Regions from separate parts of the Priestia filamentosa genome, predicted to be linked through region 1. Evidence: predicted binding sites of a transcription regulator. Region 1 holds the regulator's gene; each other region holds the start of a gene.

The links. The regulator Rex, encoded in region 1, represses fermentation and respiration genes when NADH is low (regulators of the CRP and FNR family bind a similar motif). The targets are predictions, from matches to a motif close to TTGTGAAATATTTCACAA.
Region 2: a site for Rex is predicted at 1,835-1,852, ahead of B9N79_RS10310 (L-lactate dehydrogenase). Genes of this name have one in related genera too.
Region 3: a site for Rex is predicted at 2,649-2,666, ahead of B9N79_RS17875 (helical membrane plugin domain-containing protein). Genes of this name have one in related genera too.

What each region holds. Positions count from the first base shown of each region.
Region 1 is NZ_FXAJ01000016.1:38,346-44,200, reverse strand. Features, by position in the region: gene tsaD (tRNA (adenosine(37)-N6)-threonylcarbamoyltransferase complex transferase subunit TsaD) at 1-571, shown strand, start outside; gene B9N79_RS25015 (ABC-F family ATP-binding cassette domain-containing protein) at 708-2,642, opposite strand; gene moaC (cyclic pyranopterin monophosphate synthase MoaC) at 2,864-3,367, shown strand; gene B9N79_RS25005 (redox-sensing transcriptional repressor Rex) at 3,369-4,016, shown strand; gene B9N79_RS25000 (twin-arginine translocase TatA/TatE family subunit) at 4,058-4,243, shown strand; gene tatC (twin-arginine translocase subunit TatC) at 4,261-5,013, shown strand; gene B9N79_RS24990 (YdiK family protein) at 5,072-5,275, opposite strand; gene B9N79_RS24985 (CPBP family intramembrane glutamic endopeptidase) at 5,272-5,855, opposite strand, start outside.
Region 2 is NZ_FXAJ01000002.1:654,014-659,868, reverse strand. Features, by position in the region: gene fdhD (formate dehydrogenase accessory sulfurtransferase FdhD) at 1-538, opposite strand, end outside; gene B9N79_RS10315 (LysE family translocator) at 964-1,578, shown strand; gene B9N79_RS10310 (L-lactate dehydrogenase) at 1,897-2,853, shown strand; gene B9N79_RS10305 (L-lactate permease) at 2,877-4,502, shown strand; gene B9N79_RS10300 (hypothetical protein) at 4,564-4,824, opposite strand; gene B9N79_RS10295 (phenolic acid decarboxylase) at 4,967-5,455, opposite strand; gene B9N79_RS10290 (DUF3237 domain-containing protein) at 5,475-5,855, opposite strand, start outside.
Region 3 is NZ_FXAJ01000005.1:27,094-32,948, reverse strand. Features, by position in the region: gene B9N79_RS17890 (sulfite oxidase-like oxidoreductase) at 1-391, shown strand, start outside; gene B9N79_RS17885 (YuzC family spore coat inner layer protein) at 386-742, opposite strand; gene B9N79_RS17880 (NAD(P)/FAD-dependent oxidoreductase) at 931-2,109, opposite strand; gene B9N79_RS17875 (helical membrane plugin domain-containing protein) at 2,149-2,589, opposite strand; gene kapD (3'-5' exonuclease KapD) at 3,237-3,857, shown strand; gene kapB (kinase-associated lipoprotein KapB) at 3,888-4,277, opposite strand; gene B9N79_RS17860 (hypothetical protein) at 4,374-4,562, shown strand; gene B9N79_RS17855 (MalY/PatB family protein) at 4,587-5,756, opposite strand; gene B9N79_RS17850 (DUF1871 family protein) at 5,806-5,855, shown strand, end outside.

The DNA of each region.
Region 1 (5,855 bases):
GGAGGACCATATTACATTTGAAGTAATTGGAGAAACAAGAGATGATGCAGTTGGAGAAGCTTATGATAAGGTTGCGAGAACAATAGGTTTGCCATATCCAGGTGGCCCCCATATTGATCGCCTAGCACATGAAGGAGAGCCAACATTAGATCTTCCGAGGGCGTGGCTTGAAAAAGATTCGTTTGATTTTAGCTTTAGTGGCTTAAAATCGGCAGTTATCAACACTCTTCACAATGCAAAACAGCGAGGAGAAGAGATTAAACCCGAAGACTTAGCTGCAAGCTTCCAGGCGAGTGTTATTGATGTTCTTGTAGGGAAGACACTTAAAGCAGCTGAAAAATACAACGTAAAGCAAGTATTGTTAGCAGGAGGAGTAGCTGCAAATAGAGGGCTTAGAGAAGAACTTCAAAAAACATTTGAGCCTTTTGATAAACAGCTGGAACTTATTATTCCCCCACTTCCTCTTTGTACAGACAACGCAGCAATGATTGGTGCTGCCGCAAGCGAGCTTTACAAAAGTGGAAAAAGAGCTGCAATGGACTTAAATGCAAACCCTGGATTAATGCTATAATTCTATCCACAGTGTTATCCAGAGTGTGTGAATAGGGTAAGGTTCTTTTTTTCATTCTCTGTGAGTTTGTGAATAAAAACTGTGGATAGAATGGTTATCCACAATAAAAAAGCTCGTACAAATGTACGAGCTTTTTTTAGTCTTCAATTTGAAGTTGAAGTTCTTCCCATTCTTCCATAAGAGAGAGGAGCTCTTCATTAAGCTTGTTATTTTCTTCTGTTAAAGCATAAGCTTTTTCATGATCTTCATAAACTTCTGGTTGAAGAAGTAAATTTTCGTTTTCAGCAATTTTCTCTTCTGCTTGTGAGATGGAAGCTTCAATTTCTTCAATGCGGCGTTTATATTGACGAAGCTTCTTTTTAGCTTCTTTCTCTTGTTCATATGTTAACCTATCATTTTTTATAGGTGCTTCTACACTTTTTTGATTTTCTGAAGCTTCCATTTCTTTTAGCTCTAGCTCTTCAGCTTTCTTCTCTAAATAATAGTCGTAGTCTCCTAAAAATTCCTGAACATTAACACGTGAAAGTTCAAGCACTTTTGTAGCAATACGATTAATAAAATAACGGTCATGGGAAACAAATAAAATTGTTCCTGGATAATCAACAAGCGCGTTTTCAAGGACTTGTTTACTATCTAAATCAAGGTGGTTTGTTGGCTCGTCAAGAATAAGAAAATTGGCTTTTTTCATCATTAGTTTTGCAAGAGCAAGACGAGCTTTTTGGCCTCCACTAAGCGTGTTAACAGGCTTTAATACGTCATCTCCGCTAAACAGAAAACTTCCAAGGAGCGTGCGGATTTCTTTTTCAGGTATTGATGGATAGTCATCCCAGAGCTCATTAATAACAGTTTTAGAAGAAGTTAATGTTGCTTGTTCTTGGTCATAATAACCAACACTAACATTTGAACCAAACATTGTGTTTCCCTTTAAAAGAGGGAGACGATTGACAATGCTTTTTAAAAGAGTTGATTTTCCAATTCCGTTTGGACCAACAAGAGCCACACTTTCGCCACGTGTAATTCGAATATTTAAGTTATCCACAAGTGGATAACTTTTTTCATATCCAATTGCTCCATCTTTAAGCTGGAATACTTCATTTCCACTTTGTTTATCAATGGAGAAAGAAAATGAAGCCGATTTTTCGTCACCTGATGGTCTATCTAGCTTTTCCATCCGTTGCAGCTGCTTTTGTCTGCTTTGCGCTCTTTTTGTTGTGGAGGCTCTAGCAATATTGCGTTGAACAAAGTCTTGAAGTTTTTCAATTTCATCCTGCTGTTTCTCGTATTGCTTTATCTCTTGGTCATATTGTTCTCTTTTTTGAACGAGATAGGAAGAATAGTTTCCAACATAGCGCTTAATTTGTCGACGTGAAATTTCGTAAACGCGGTTGACTACTTTATCAAGAAAATAGCGGTCATGTGAAACAATTAAAATGGCGCCTGCATATCCTTGTAAAAATTGCTCAAGCCATGAAAGTGTTTCAATATCAAGGTGGTTTGTTGGTTCATCAAGTATGAGTAAATCTGGTTTTGTTAACAATAATTTTGCAAGTGAAAGACGTGTTTTTTGCCCTCCACTAAGTGTTGAGATAGATACGGAGTGATCTTTAAAGCGAAATCCGTGTAAAATAGAACGAGTTTCCGCCTCATACTGATATCCACCTTTATCTTTAAAAGCTGCTTGAAGAATGTCGTACTCTTGAAGGAGCTTTTCATATTTGGTAGAATCGTTTAAAAAGGTAGGATCACCCATTTTTTCTTCCAGCGAACGAATTTTCTTCTCCATTTCTTTTAGCGGTGAGAATACTGTCATCATTTCATCCCAAATGCTTAAGTCTGATTCAAGCATTGTATCTTGTCCCATATAGCCAAGTTCTACATCTTTTGGTTTTATAATTTCCCCACCGTCATAGGAGATTGCACCTGAAATAATTTTAAGCAGAGTGGATTTTCCAGCTCCATTTCGGCCAACAAGGCCAATTCGGTCGTTTGATTGTACTTCCATTTTAATATTCGATAAAATAATATCAGCACCAAAATACTTCGTGATATTATTTAGTTGTAATAAAATCATTTTTTCACCTCAGTTAATCCTTTACAATAAAGGGGAAGAGCTCAGGCAGCTATTCTAGAGCTTTCCTTAGTTAAATAATTCACATTATGTTGAAAAAAAGGCTGCTATAGGTATTCTACCATACCTATAAAGGAGAGTTAAAAAGGAACATTCATATAGGTAGAAAGTGCAAAGACAGATGACTAAAAATAGTGTATAGTCAAATATAAGGAGGAACTAAAGTGGGGTTTACTCATTTTAATGAACAAGGTCGCGCGAATATGGTCGACATCTCAGAGAAAGCTGAAACAACAAGGGTTGCAACAGCTGCTTCAAGCATTGAAGTAAACAAAGAAACATACGATAAGATTACATCACAAGAAATTGGAAAAGGTGATGTATTAGCTGTTTCTCAAATAGCAGGCATCATGGCGGCCAAAAAAACGTCTGATCTTATTCCAATGTGTCATCCTTTATTTATAAAAGGAGTAAATATTGAATTTAATTGGGCCGAAAAAGAAGGAAAATATCGCTTGCTTATTGAAGCTACTGTAAAGACAAAGGGGAGTACAGGAGTAGAAATGGAAGCGCTAACGGCAGCGTCCGTATGTGCTTTGACCGCTTACGATATGTGCAAAGCCATCGACAAAGGGATGGTTATCGGTCCAACGTATTTGCTTACAAAAACAGGTGGGAAAAGTGGAGATTTTACAAGGGAACAAGGGTTAACAGATTGGGGGGTATAGTGTGAGTACAGAACAATTAAAAATACCGCAGGCAACAGCCAAACGCTTGCCTTTATACTATCGTTTTCTTAAGAATTTACATTCCTCAGGAAAACAGCGAGTATCTTCAGCAGAACTAAGCGAAGCGGTCAAAGTAGATTCAGCAACAATTCGTCGTGACTTCTCTTATTTTGGAGCTTTAGGAAAAAAGGGATATGGTTATAACGTAAACTATTTACTTACATTTTTTAGAAAAACGCTAGACCAAGATGAATTAACAAAAATTGCGCTAATTGGTGTTGGTAATCTTGGAACGGCATTATTGAACTATAATTTTATTAAAAATAATAATACAAAAATTGAAATGGCTTTTGATGTTGACGAAAGCCGAGTAGGCCAAAAAGTTAGTAACGTGCCTATTTACCATCTTAACGATTTAGAAGAAAAGCTAGGTAACGATATAAGCGTTGTTATTTTAACAGTGCCTGCAATAGCGGCTCAAGGTATAACGGACAGATTAGAGCATACTAGTGTAAAAGGGATATTAAATTTCACACCAGCGCGCATCAATGTGCCAGATTCAATTCGCATTCATCATATTGATTTAGCTGTTGAGCTTCAAGCGCTCATTTATTTTTTACGCAACTATCCAACAGAGTTAGTCAACTGAGGGAACGTGTAACACATTCCATTTAGAGGAGGTGGGAGAAGATGCTTGGCACGGGAAGTATTATTCTCATTGTCTTTGCAGCTCTCTTAATATTCGGTCCTAAAAAACTGCCTGAGTTAGGAAAGGCGGTTGGAAAAACACTGCGTGAATTTAAGCAAGGTGCACAAGGAATTGCAGATGATGAAGGGAAAGAAAAAGCAAAAGCGGATCATACTGATGTTAAATAATGCAAGGGTGAAGCGATATGAATGAACAGAACATGTCGATTTATGAGCATATTGGAGAGCTTAGGAGAAGAGTTTTAATTGTTGCGGCCGTTTTTTTAGGTGCGACAATAGCAGGCTTTTTTCTTGCCGACAGTCTTATTGTCTATTTACAAGGTGCAGATGAAGTGAAAGACCTTGAGATGAATACATTTCGTCTGACAGATCCAGTGAAGATTTATATGCAGTTTGCCTTTATTATTGGATGTGTTCTTTCTTCACCTGTGATTCTTTATCATGTATGGGCATTTGTAAGTCCTGGATTACTTGAAAAAGAACGAAAGGTAACATTAAGCTATATACCATTCTCGGTGCTATTGTTCTTAGCGGGGGTATCATTTTCTTATTTTGTTCTCTTTCCATTTGTCGTTAAGTTTATGACAAGCTTAACAGAGCGTTTAGATGTAAATCAAGTGATTGGAGTTAATGAGTACTTTGAATTTCTTTTTCAATTTACATTACCATTTGGGATTTTGTTTCAAATGCCTGTTGTTGTCATGTTTCTCACTCGTTTAGGCATTATTACACCAATGACATTAGTGAGCATCCGCAAGTACGCATATTTTGTATTGCTTGTCATCGCAGCGATTATTACACCTCCAGAGCTTTTGTCTCATCTAATGGTGACGTTACCGTTGCTCGTTCTATATGAAATCAGTATTGGAATCTCTTATTTTTCTTACAAAAAGAGTATGAAAGTGCAAGAAGAAGAGGAAAAATTCCATGTACAATAGAATATAAAATAAAGACAGCCTCTCATAGCTAAAGCTTGTGAAAGGCTGTCTTTATCTTCTACTGCTTCTTTTTCATCTTTTTGATGCGAAAGTGAAGGATAAATGCTCTAATGGCAACTCCAATCTCTAGCGTTGCAAAAATGGTGAATACAATCGTCATAAAGTTAAAGATTGTTTCATGCGCATTTCGAATCGCAAGAAACGTAAAGATAATTCCTAAAAATGCATACATAATTCCCAAGTTGAGGGGAGTAGTTCTCATAGATGAAAGCCTCCGAAAATTTGTTGAAGTTTCTCCTGTTGTTCGATGTATTTTTCAATATCGTCTTTAAAAACGTACTGCATCATCACAACGAATGTATTCATTGAAACATGTGCGAAGATGGGAACGAGAATAGACGATGTTTTGATATAGAGAAAAGCAAATGTTAGTCCCATCGACATATAAACGAGAAGGTGTGAAAAATCTTGATGAACAAGAGCGAAGATAAAGGAACTAATAATTGCTGCGATAAAGAAGTTAGATCGCTCGTAAAGCGAACCAAAAATGATTTTACGGAATACTACTTCTTCTAAAATAGGACCTATTATAGAGACAACAGCAATTAGTAACGGAACAACCTCTACTAAGCTCATAATATTCTGGGTATTTTCTGATTCAGGGTTAACGCCGAATACTTTTGTTTCGATATTAGATGCAATTCCTTGCGCTAAAAGCGCCATAAAAACACCTAGAATTGCCCAAGATATAATTTTAGACCAGTTGTATTTCTTACGCATGTTCATATCTGGTCTTAATAAGAGAAGCGTAATGATTAAGGCAAGGATAAAGCTAATGATTG
Region 2 (5,855 bases), on a different contig from region 1:
CATTGTGCCTTCCAATATCCATTCTTTCTAGAGAGAAACCATTTCGGTCATAAAGAGCGGCACTGTGAACACCTCCAGTATGTTTGAACGTATCTGCACTGTTTTGGAGCTTATTCATAAAGTAAATACATTCCTCAGGGGTAACGCTTACATGATTGGAATTTATCTTCTTAGCTGCAAGCGCATCCGTTGTAAAAACAAAACCTTGCCGGCTTCCTCCACAACATGATGTAATATAGCGCTTGTTTTGAAAGGTTTCATAATATGTATGAAGGTTTTCAATTTCAACATGAACAAATCCTTCTTTTTCTTGCAGCCATAAATTCTTAATATCTTTATAGGACTGAATCACTCGTTCAGAGGCTAAATAGCCAATTACCATATCCTCTATATATTGAGGTGTGCATACCATTGTCACAAATTCTTTTTTATTTACCTTGATTGTCACTGGAAATTCTGTAGCAACAGAATCTTCTATGTTTATTGTCTTTCCATTCGTAAATTTAATAATATTGCGTCTTTTTATGATTGATCCCATCCTGTTATACACCCTTCAACCTATATTTTCTTTAACTTCTTCCCTTTTCTTACTAAAAAGAATCCTGCTATAAAACAAGAAGCAGGATTCTCTATGAGCATTCTATATTGATGTTTATGATAGAATCCATTTTTTTACGCCCCATAAAATGATTAACCAAAGTGGAATCGACATCAGGACTCCATAAAAGCAGCCTGTTGCAAAAGATGGTTCTCTTTTCATCGCTGTATCCTCTACTTTCACTTCTTATTTTATGGTTATTTTTTCATTTTATCATGCTTGCTCTTTTATATAAAACAATACGTGACGAAGTTCTCTTCAATCCTTCACCAGACTGCTATATTAATTCACTATCTGACACTCTTGAGAAGATTGTCGAAAGAAATTAGAATAAAAAAGTTGAATAAAAAGAAAAGAGGGGAAATATGGAACTTACATGGCTTCTACCTTATCTACTTGTATCCGTCACGGTTGTCCTTATCCCTGGCCAGGATATGCTTTTTGTTCTTACCCAAAGCATATCTTCTGGACAAAAAGCAGGGCTACAAACTGTTGCAGGATCTATTACAGGAACAGTGTTTCATACGCTGCTTGCTTCTTTTGGTCTTTCCGTTGTTTTCGCAAGCTCGCTGCTTGCTTTTAACATTTTAAAAATCGTTGGGGTCATTTATCTTCTCTATTTAGCTTTTCAAGCTTTTCGAGAAAAGAATCCCTCAGTGGTGCTTCCCCATAAAAAACAAGGACACTATTTTCGAAAAGGCATGATTATGAATTTATCGAATCCGAAATGTGCCCTATTTTTCTTGACGTTTCTTCCTCAATTTGTACGTCCAGAGCTTGAACATGTGAATTTACAAATGCTTTTATTTGGTTTTATTTTTATTATCGAAACGTTAATCATTTTTAGCATCATTGCTTTTTTTGCTTCTAAACTTGGCCAAAAGTTTATTCAAAGCTTACGCTTTCAGCATGTTTTAAAATATACAAAAGGAACCGTTTTTGGATTGCTTGGTATTGGTTTATTGTTTTCTAGTCGTTAATTTTTGCTCAAAGAATTTTCTTTGAGTTTTTTATATAATATCTTTTAGAACATAGTTTTTTTGAATTATTGTTCTTTTCATCAGATTATTCGTCTCTTTAAACTGATTGATGTTTGTTTTTTGGTTTTTCGAGGAAAATATAATATTATTCTTTGCTATATTTTTAATAAGTTCGATTTGTGATATTTTTCACAAAATAGACAAGATAATTGGAATTTATTTGTTGTCACTTATAAAAATATGATGTATGATTTAATTGTGAAATAATTCACAAACAAATTTATACATTTTCTTAACGTCAGAAAGGATGAGTTATTCATGGAAAAAGTAAACCGCGTCGCATTAATTGGAACAGGATTTGTAGGATCAAGCTATGCTTTTGCTCTTGTAAACCAAGGTATTGCAGATGAACTAATTATGATTGACTTGAATGAACAGAAAGCAATGGGAGATGTGATGGACCTTAATCATGGAAAAGCTTTCGCCCCTCATCCGACTCACGTTCGATTTGGTAATTATAAAGATTGTAAAAACGTAGATCTTGTCGTGATTTGTGCAGGGGCTAACCAAAAACCTGGCGAAACTCGCCTTGATCTTGTAGAGAAAAATTTAAGAATCTTTAAAAACATTGTTGATAACGTAATGGATAGCGGATTTGACGGCATCTTTCTTGTCGCAACAAACCCAGTAGATATTTTAAGCTATGCAACTTGGAAATTTAGCAGCTTGCCAAAAGAACGCGTAATCGGCTCTGGCACAATTTTAGATACAGCTCGCTTCCGCTTCCTTCTTGGTGAATATTTCAATGTTGCCCCTAAAAATGTGCATGCTTATATTATCGGAGAACACGGAGATAGTGAACTTCCTGTTTACAGCTCTGCTGATGTTGGTAGTATCCCTGTTCTTAAAATGATTGAACGTAATAAAGAATACAAACTAGAAGATTTAGATGAACTATTTCTAAACGTACGTGATGCTGCCTATCAAATCATTGAAAGTAAAGGTGCTACCTTCTATGGCATTGCAATGGGACTTGTTCGCATTACAAAAGCAATTTTACGCAATGAAAACAGCATATTAACCGTATCTGCCCTCTTAGAAGGTGAATATAACGAAGAAAACGTCTATATCGGGGTTCCAGCCGTTATTAATCGAGATGGAATTCGAGAAATTGTAGAACTTGATTTAAATAAGGAAGAAGAAGAAAAGTTTGCTCATAGTGCACATGTATTAAAAGAGATTTTAGCTCCACACTTTGAAGAAGTAACAAAATAACGTAAAAGAAAGAGTGAGTCATCATGTGGGTTCAAAACTATAATCCTTTAGGTAATGTTTATTTATCAGCACTACTTGCAACTCTACCTGTACTATTCTTTTTGATCTCACTCACCTTATTTAAAATGAAGGGTGTCATAGCCGCCCTTCTTACCTTACTTATTAGTGCTTGCGTTTCTGTGATTGGCTTTCATATGCCAATCACAAAGGCATTAGCAGCGATTGTACAAGGCATCGCGAACGGATTATGGCCAATTGGCTACATCATTATTATGGCTGTTTGGTTATATAAAATTGCTGTGAAGTCTGGAAAATTCGCGGTTATACGAGGCAGTATTGCTAACATTTCACGAGATCAACGCCTGCAAGTGCTATTAATCGGATTTAGCTTTAACGCCTTTTTAGAAGGAGCAGCAGGCTTTGGCGTTCCAATTGCTATTTGTGCAGCTCTGCTCACGGAACTTGGCTTTCGTCCGTTAAAAGCTGCTATGCTTTGTTTAATTGCAAATGCTGCTTCTGGAGCATTTGGAGCTATTGGCATTCCTGTTATCGTAGGAGCACAAATGGGAACTTTAAAAACATTGGACTTATCACATACGCTTATATTCATTCTCCCTTTCATTTCTTTTATTATTCCCTTTTTACTTGTCTTCATCTTAGATAAGTGGAGAGGAATTAAAGAAACGCTTCCAGCACTTCTTGTTGTAAGTTTAGTTTTTACAATTTTCCAAACATTAACAATGTTCATTTTAGGTCCAGAACTTGCCGACATCATTCCTGCTCTTCTCAGCATGGCAGCTCTAGCCCTTTTCCTTCGAAAATGGCAGCCAAAACATATTTATCGAGAGAACAAAGAAGAAAGTATCAGTACACACCCTCATTTTTCATTTAAAGATATTGTACTTGCATGGTCACCTTTTTATATTTTAACAATCATGATTATGCTATGGAGTTTACCTGCTTTTAAAGCTCTTTTTGTAGAAGGTGGTTCTCTGGCGAAAACAACGCTGATGATTCACATTCCTAGCTTAGATGGAGCGGTTATGAAAATCCCGCCTATCTCAGCCGAAAAAATGCCGCTTGATGCTATATTCAAATTTGATATTTTAGCGGCGACAGGTACAGCTATCTTTATTGCCGTATTGTTAACAGCTCTTTTAAGTCGTAATATGAATGGGACAAGAACGTGGGAAGGACTTGGTGAAACTGTAAAAGAGCTCTGGCTTCCGATTGTGACAATCTGCTTGATTATGGGCTTTGCAAACCTTGCCAATTTTGCTGGGCTTTCTTCTTCTATTGGTCTTGCGCTAGCTAAAACAGGTGACATCTTTCCTCTTCTTTCCCCTGTGCTAGGCTGGATTGGCGTTTTTATTACAGGCTCTGTTGTTAGCAACAATGCGCTATTTGGTAACTTACAAGTTGTAACAGGCGCTCAAATTGGCACAAGCTCATCGCTTCTTCTTGCAGCTAATACGAGCGGAGGCGTTATGGCTAAGCTTATTTCACCACAGTCTATTGCGATTGCAACAGCTGCTGTTAAAGAAACAGGGCAAGAATCTAAACTGCTTACAATGACGCTTAAATATAGTTTATTTTTACTCGTACTTATTAGCTTTTGGACATATGTTCTTTCATTGCTTGGTATATAATACAAAAAAGCCCTGATTTTTAGTTAGGGCTTTTTTCGTTTTTGGATAACATGGATCATTTTCACGATAAACGTCTCTCTTTTTGTTTAAAAACTCTTAAAAATAGAAAAAGCAGCAAAATGGGACAAAAAGGCGAAAGAAGAATAAGGGTATAATAAAGTGCGTTTCCTCTTTCAAATGCCTCATGCATCATAAAATCTCCGTTCCATACAAGCAAGAGCTCGGCCAATAAAAGAAGAAAAATGACTCCGATTTCCGCAGTTTTTATCCGGCGGCGCCTCTTTCTTCGTTCTCTCCAGACTTCAAACTGAACAACTTTCATGAACATCCCTCTTTTCTCTTTTAGAGTTTGCACAAAAAAGATGACAAATTCTGCAGTTTTTCTCCTCTCATTATAATAAAACTATTCTGAAAATAAAATACACTAAAAAAAGCCAAGTATATGTACTTGGCTTTTTTTATGCTTATTGAAGTTTTCCAGCACGAATGTCATCTGTCATACCTTCATATGGAGCTTTTGAAATGATGCTTTCGTTATCTTTTCCAACGTTTTTAAGATACGTAATGTCTGCAAATTCAGGTACAACATATTTTGGATATGTTTCATATTTTTCTCTTGACTCTTTCATTAAATCAAGGTGATCGTTTTGGTAACAAACCGTAATCTCTGGATGTTCATGTACCCATTTTGGGAAGAAAATAATGCCGTGCATGCGTTTTTCTTCAGGCATAAAGTTCAGGGATACATCTGTTCCTGTTGGCTCTGTCCATGATACTTTATAAACGCCTTTTGTCAATTTTACAATATCAACTTCTTGATCACGTACCCATCGTCCGCCAACCATTCCGCTATGAATACGATAATCAATTGTATGATCATTCTTAATATACATTTCATATTCCCAACCGTTTTCATACGTATAAATCATGTGATTTCCAATAAAGTTTTCCATGTTTCTCTCTCCTTCTTGATTAAAGTACCTTGTAAATATCTAATACTACCTTTGTGTCTGTACGAAGAGCCGCTCCAACAAACAGGGAATTTTCAAGCCATTCGTATTTCTCACTGCTTGTTTCAAACGTCGGGACCGTGCGGAAATAAACGTGCTCAGGATCAATAATTTCCCCTTTTGAGGCACGATCTCTAAAACGCTCGCTCACTTGGCGTATACCATTGTTTTCGATATAAATAAGTTCATCATCGTTCGTTTCGATAACGTAACGAGCAGATAAATCTGTTCGTCCGTTAGCACGAATGATTTGCGAGTCGGCTCCACCGTCTATAATGTTGCCATTTATTTCTCCGGCTATTTTCCCACCTTTGATTGGAATAAACTGTCGTCTTCCAAGCCT
Region 3 (5,855 bases), on a different contig from region 1:
GCAAAACGATATACACTGTGTGACTGGCTGGTCTAAGTTAAACAATATGTGGGAAGGTATTACACCAAAGGAATTGTTGTCTACTGTTAAAGTCAATGATTCTGCAAAATTTGTAATTTTACATGCTGAGGAAGAGTTCTCAACAAATTTGCCAATTCAAGACTTTCTACATGAGAAAACCCTTCTAGCTCATTCTTATGAAGGAAAACCTCTTACACCTGAACATGGTTTTCCACTCCGAGCGGTTGTTTCACATCTTTATTTCTGGAAGAGCGCAAAATGGCTGCGGAGAATTGAATTTGTAGCAGAAGAGCAACTAGGTTTTTGGGAGAAAAATGGCTATCATCACTATGGAGATCCATGGAAAGAAGAGCGATATAGCTGGTCATAGTTCTGCCCATAAAAAAGAAAGTTGAAGCTGACAGCATTTTCTAGATAAGTCTACTAGCAGGACAATTAGTCCATCAGGAGTAAAACGAAGGTCGAAATTAGAGTTTCTAATGTATGCTTGTAGCAGTCTTCTAACTCGCACTTTGTCTGACTTTTGAGCAGCTTGCATGATAGAGGAAGCTAGCTCATTTGAAGAGTGGATAGCTTCTGTCATCCTATCAGCATCTTTTAGCAATCTTTTCATTGTTTGAGCAGAATTTTTAAATTGATTAGGACGTACAGTAGGCAAGCTCTGAAATCGATAAAGGGGGGCATATGGGTCAGGCTGATATGTGTAAGGATAATAGTACACTAAAATTCCTCCTTTTAAATGAAACTGTTCTATAAACTACAATGTTCTAAGCAGAAATTGTCACAAAAAAATGAACTCTTGTTAGTGTATGAAGGAAAAAAGTAATTTAGGCAAGAACATCATAAAAAGAGGAGAGTCTACAAATAATAAAAAAGCTCCCTATCGTATAGATAGAGAGCTTGTCTAACTTAGTAAGCTAAGCTGAAAAGACCTTTAATGTGAGTTAAGTAACGAACGTTACTTGCTTCTTTCATTAGAGAAGCAGGAAGCCCTTTAAGTGGAGTTGAGTTTGCTCCAATAGTTGCTACTGCATCCTTGCGGCCTAAGCTTGCAAGTGTACCAGAGTTAACCGGAGAGAATGTTTCAAGATCTTTGTTTTCTAAGAAAGCATAAAGGTTGTAACCGATAAGCTCTCCCATTTGCCAAGCAATTTGAGCTGTTGGTGGGTATGGACGACCTTCTGGGCCGAATACAACCGCACTGTCTCCAGCAACAAATACATCTTTGTGTGATGTTGATTGAAGGAAGTCGTTCACTGTTGCACGACCACGGTTTACTTCAAGACCGCTTTCGCCAACAAGTGGGTTACCTTGAACTCCGCCTGTCCAAACAAAAGTGTTAGCAACAACTTTTTGACCATCTTTAAGGTCAATAGTGTTACCTTCAACGTTTGTTACAGGAAGACCTGTTAAGAACTCAACGCCGCGAGCTTCTAAACTAGAAGTTGCGCGTTCGATTAAGTGGTCTGGTAAAACAGGAAGGATTTTTGGACCTGCTTCAACAAGTTTAAGTTTTACTGCTTTAGGGTCAACGCCGTATTTACGAGTAAGTTTAGGCATAATGTCAGCTAATTCACCAACAAGTTCAACACCTGTTAAACCGCCACCGCCGATAAGGATTGTTGCGTCAGCTTCATTTTTAGTTTTTGCATATTCTGCAATACGCTCTTCAACATGCTTGTAGATTTTATTAGCATCTGCAGCAGATTTTAGTACCATGCTGTTTTCTTCAAGTCCAGGGATACCAAAGTATGCTGTAACACTTCCTAAACCAACAACAAGAGCATCGTAAGTTAGAGTAGAACCGTCGCCTAGTTTGATCTCTTTGTTGTCTACAGAGAAAGACTCAACTTCAGCGATTTTAAGATCGATATCAAGACCTTTAAAAAGCTTTGTTAGAGGCATAGCAACAGCTTGCTCAGATACGTTACCTGCTGCAAGTCTGTGTAACTCTGTAATAATTTGGTGTGTAGGATATTTATTAATAACTGTTACTTCTGCTTCTGATTTACTAAAGTGTTTGCGAACATTTAAAGCTGCTAAAACTCCGCCATAACCAGCGCCTAGAATGACAATTTTTTTTGACATGTTAGTTCCTCCGTTTTTACTAATTGAGTATAAAAAATACTATTTGTTTTCGCGTTCAGCTGAAACTTGTAGATAAGCATTTACAAAACGGAATAGTTTTTGTGCTTGAGGGTCTTTCAGCATTTTCATTAAGCCAAAGATACCAATTACTTCTTTGCTTTCGTCTGCGCGATCTTTTGCCTCAATAGCAGTTGCTGCAAGGTTTTTAGCTGTGTGCACTACAGGCTCAGCAAGCTCTTGGATTGCTCCAACTGTGTCACTTTTTAGGACATCATCAGTTGCAACTGATTGTGCAAAGTCATAAGACTTAGATAAGATGCTAACAAGCTCAGTTAACTTTGGAAGCTCCTCAACTAGTGTTGTTAGAGATTCTTGAACCTCAGGTTTTAATAGCTGATCGAGTACATCAAGTTGTTCTTGGCTAGCAGAAAATTTTGATCGTTCTTGATCAGTTTTTGCTTGAGTGATTGTTTCTGACATATCCAATTCTCCTTTACTTTTAAGCATTATGCTTGAGTTTTAGACACCTATAAAAAAGTTTGTAAAATAGTGCACAAACTTTTTCACAAGCATCTAGAGGTAGAAAGTGTAAAAAAAATACAGATTCAAACCTATCAAAAATTTTGAGATACATATAATAATGAACTTAAAACAAAAATAAAACAATTAATAGTGCTTCTAAACTTTTTAAATAAACTAGCCAAGAAATTCATGCAAGAAATACAGACCTTCACATTCCTGAGAAGGTCTAATACGTATAGTATACATTATATAGTATAACTTATATATTATAAAGTATTATTATGGAATAAACTTTTACCAAAGGTGGGAATCCCCTTGTAAGAGGATAGAACAATCTTTAAAACTTAGTTAGCTTTTCTTTCTCATATTCTAGAATTCTTAAACAAACAAGCCGCTTTTCTCGCAAAGATAGAATTAAGGGCGTTTAACTATTATCATTTTACAAAAGAATGAATAGATTAACTAGTAAGAAAGCTAGAAAAGACCAAATAATAAATTCTGAATATTTAGTTTCGTGTCAAAAAACTGACATATAAAAGCAGTTGAGATGGTATAATAAAAATATATTGTCTAAAGAAGAAAAATATTGAAGGGTGGGAGGAGTTATGGGAAAAGAAAGTCAGCATCTTTTTATTGATTTTGAGTTCACAATGCCTGAACAAAAAGGGCGCCCAAAAGGTTTTTTTCCTGAGATTATTGAAGTTGGCATTGTAGTAGCGAGAAATTACAAAGTTATTGACACATTTTCCTCTTATGTTCGCCCTCAGCATTTCCCCACATTAACTAACCGTTGTAAAACATTTTTAAGCATCGAACAGCAAAGCGTTGATAGTGGTATAACACTTCAAGAGCTTGCAGACCTATTCAAAAATTATTGTAAAAACTATGAGACTACTGTTGTCACATGGGGAAATATGGATATGAAAGTGTTGCGACAAAATTGTCAGAAAGCCCGCATTCCTTTCACATTCAAAGGTGAACAAGTTGATTTATCGATGGAATATAAGAAATTCTTTGGAGATCGTAATCAAACAGGTCTTTGGAAAGCAGTTGAAGCCTATGGAAAGAAAGGAACAGGGACGCATCATCGTGCGTTGGATGATGCGATGACAACCTATAACATTTTCAAGCTTGTTGAAAAAGATAAAAGTTATTTATCAAGCCCTGCTAAAACAACCATTGGAGATCGAATTGACCTTTCGAAAGTATTAAATAAGTTTGCATAAAGGCCAAGTCATTCAAAAAGTGATTTGGCTTTACGTTTGAGGAAAGTAGTCCTTTTCTAGGTTTTTGAGATGAACAAGACATTGTTGAGCAAATGCACTCTCATTACCTTTATATTTCTCAATCTGAGCAGAGAGCGCTTTTCTAAGTGAATCTTTATAATCAGGTACAGCTTCATCAAAGATATGAACCATTTTTTGGGGCACATTCGTTTGTTCACGGTAAGCAAGAGCTCTACGTTCATGAAAGAGCGCAACATCCGTTTGATTTGGATTATGAAGGTCCCCTTGAATAGGATGCTTTAAAACAGCTAAAACTCTTACAAGATAATGAGAAGGACGGATTTCAGTCACTTCTCCTACATACTTTCCTGTTTTATATAGGCCCGTCACAATAGAACCTACTTCAATCTTCTCTTCCATGCTATTTCCTCCTCTTAGATTTTCTTTATTTTTAGTATAAAGGAAAGGCTCACAAATTTCAGGTTAGAAGTAGAAAAACTGAGGAGTGTGAAAAAGATGTTTGGCTTTGGTTTCTTTTTATATTTTCCTGAAGATAAGACAGAGTATATTCCTGCATTCATTACGCTTATCTTATTTTTTTTAGCCGCTATTTGGACAATGAGCTTTATAAAGAAAATTTCTAAAAAGCAAGAAAGACAAGCAAAAGAGCTTGAGGAAAAAATTAAAAATACAACGAAAATGTGAAAAAGCAGGCATCAGCCTGCTTTTCTATTTGCTTAGTGCTATTTTCAAACGTTTCAGGCCTTCGAGTACTGTTTCTTTAGAACAACCAAGATTCATACGAACAAATCCTTCACCTTGTGTACCATATTTAGGCCCAGGCTCAAGTGCTAAATGGCCTTTATGAAGAAGTCTTTCTTTTAATTCTTCATCTGAAAAACCTGTTCTACGGCAGTCAATCCAAGCCAGATATGTACCTTCAGGATAAATTAGCTCAATATCTGGAATTTCTTTTTGAATGAATTCATGTACTGTATTAATGTTTTCTTTCAAATATGGAAGAAGTTCTTCAAGCCATTCCTCTCCATAATTATAGGCTGCTTGTAACGCAATGATTCCAAATGTATTAAGGCCGCCTGCTCCTTGCTTACGCTGTGTTTCCTGATATTTTAAGCGAAGACTTTTGTTTGGAATCACAATTGCTGAAGCTTGTAGTCCAGCCAAATTGAATGTTTTACTAGGAGCTACACAAGTAATAGTGAGGTTTGCTGTTTCTTCTGACAAACTTGCAATAGGAATATGCTTGTTTGGTTTATATACAAGATCTGAATGAATCTCATCAGAAAGCAAAATCACGTTATATTGCACACAAAGGTCTGCAACTTTTTGAAGCTCTTGTTTTGTCCATACACGGCCAGCTGGGTTATGAGGGCTGCAAAGAATCATCATTTTAGCACCTTGTGCAAACTTTTCTTCTAAATCTGCAAAATCCATTTTATATTGACCGTTCTCTAAGATAAGTGGGTTTTCAACAAGTTTACGATTATTTTGTTGAATCATATTAAAGAACGGAGTATAAACAGGGGGTTGGATGACGATTTGCTCTCCTTCATTTGTAAAGGCTTGTACTGCCATGCTGATTGCAAAAACAATGCCAGGACTATAAATAAGAGAAGATGCGTCAACACTAAAACCATGTCGTTTATGTAACCATCTGCACACAGATTTATATGTATCAGTTGTTGGAGATGTATATCCAAAGATACCGTGCTGAATTCGTTCTGATAAGACATCAAGAACTTTTTGAGGCGGTTTAAAATCCATATCCGCTACCCACATTGGTAAGACATCATCTGTTCCATATACGGCTTTATTAAAATCCCATTTTACAGATTGAGTATTTTTGCGATTTAAAACTTGATCAAAAGAATTTGTCATTTAACATCACTCCTTGAACATGATAAAGTAAAAAAAGAGGTGAAAAAGTGTGAACGAAACACAGCAAACAAATGTAAAGTTGTATGAAATTTTATATTA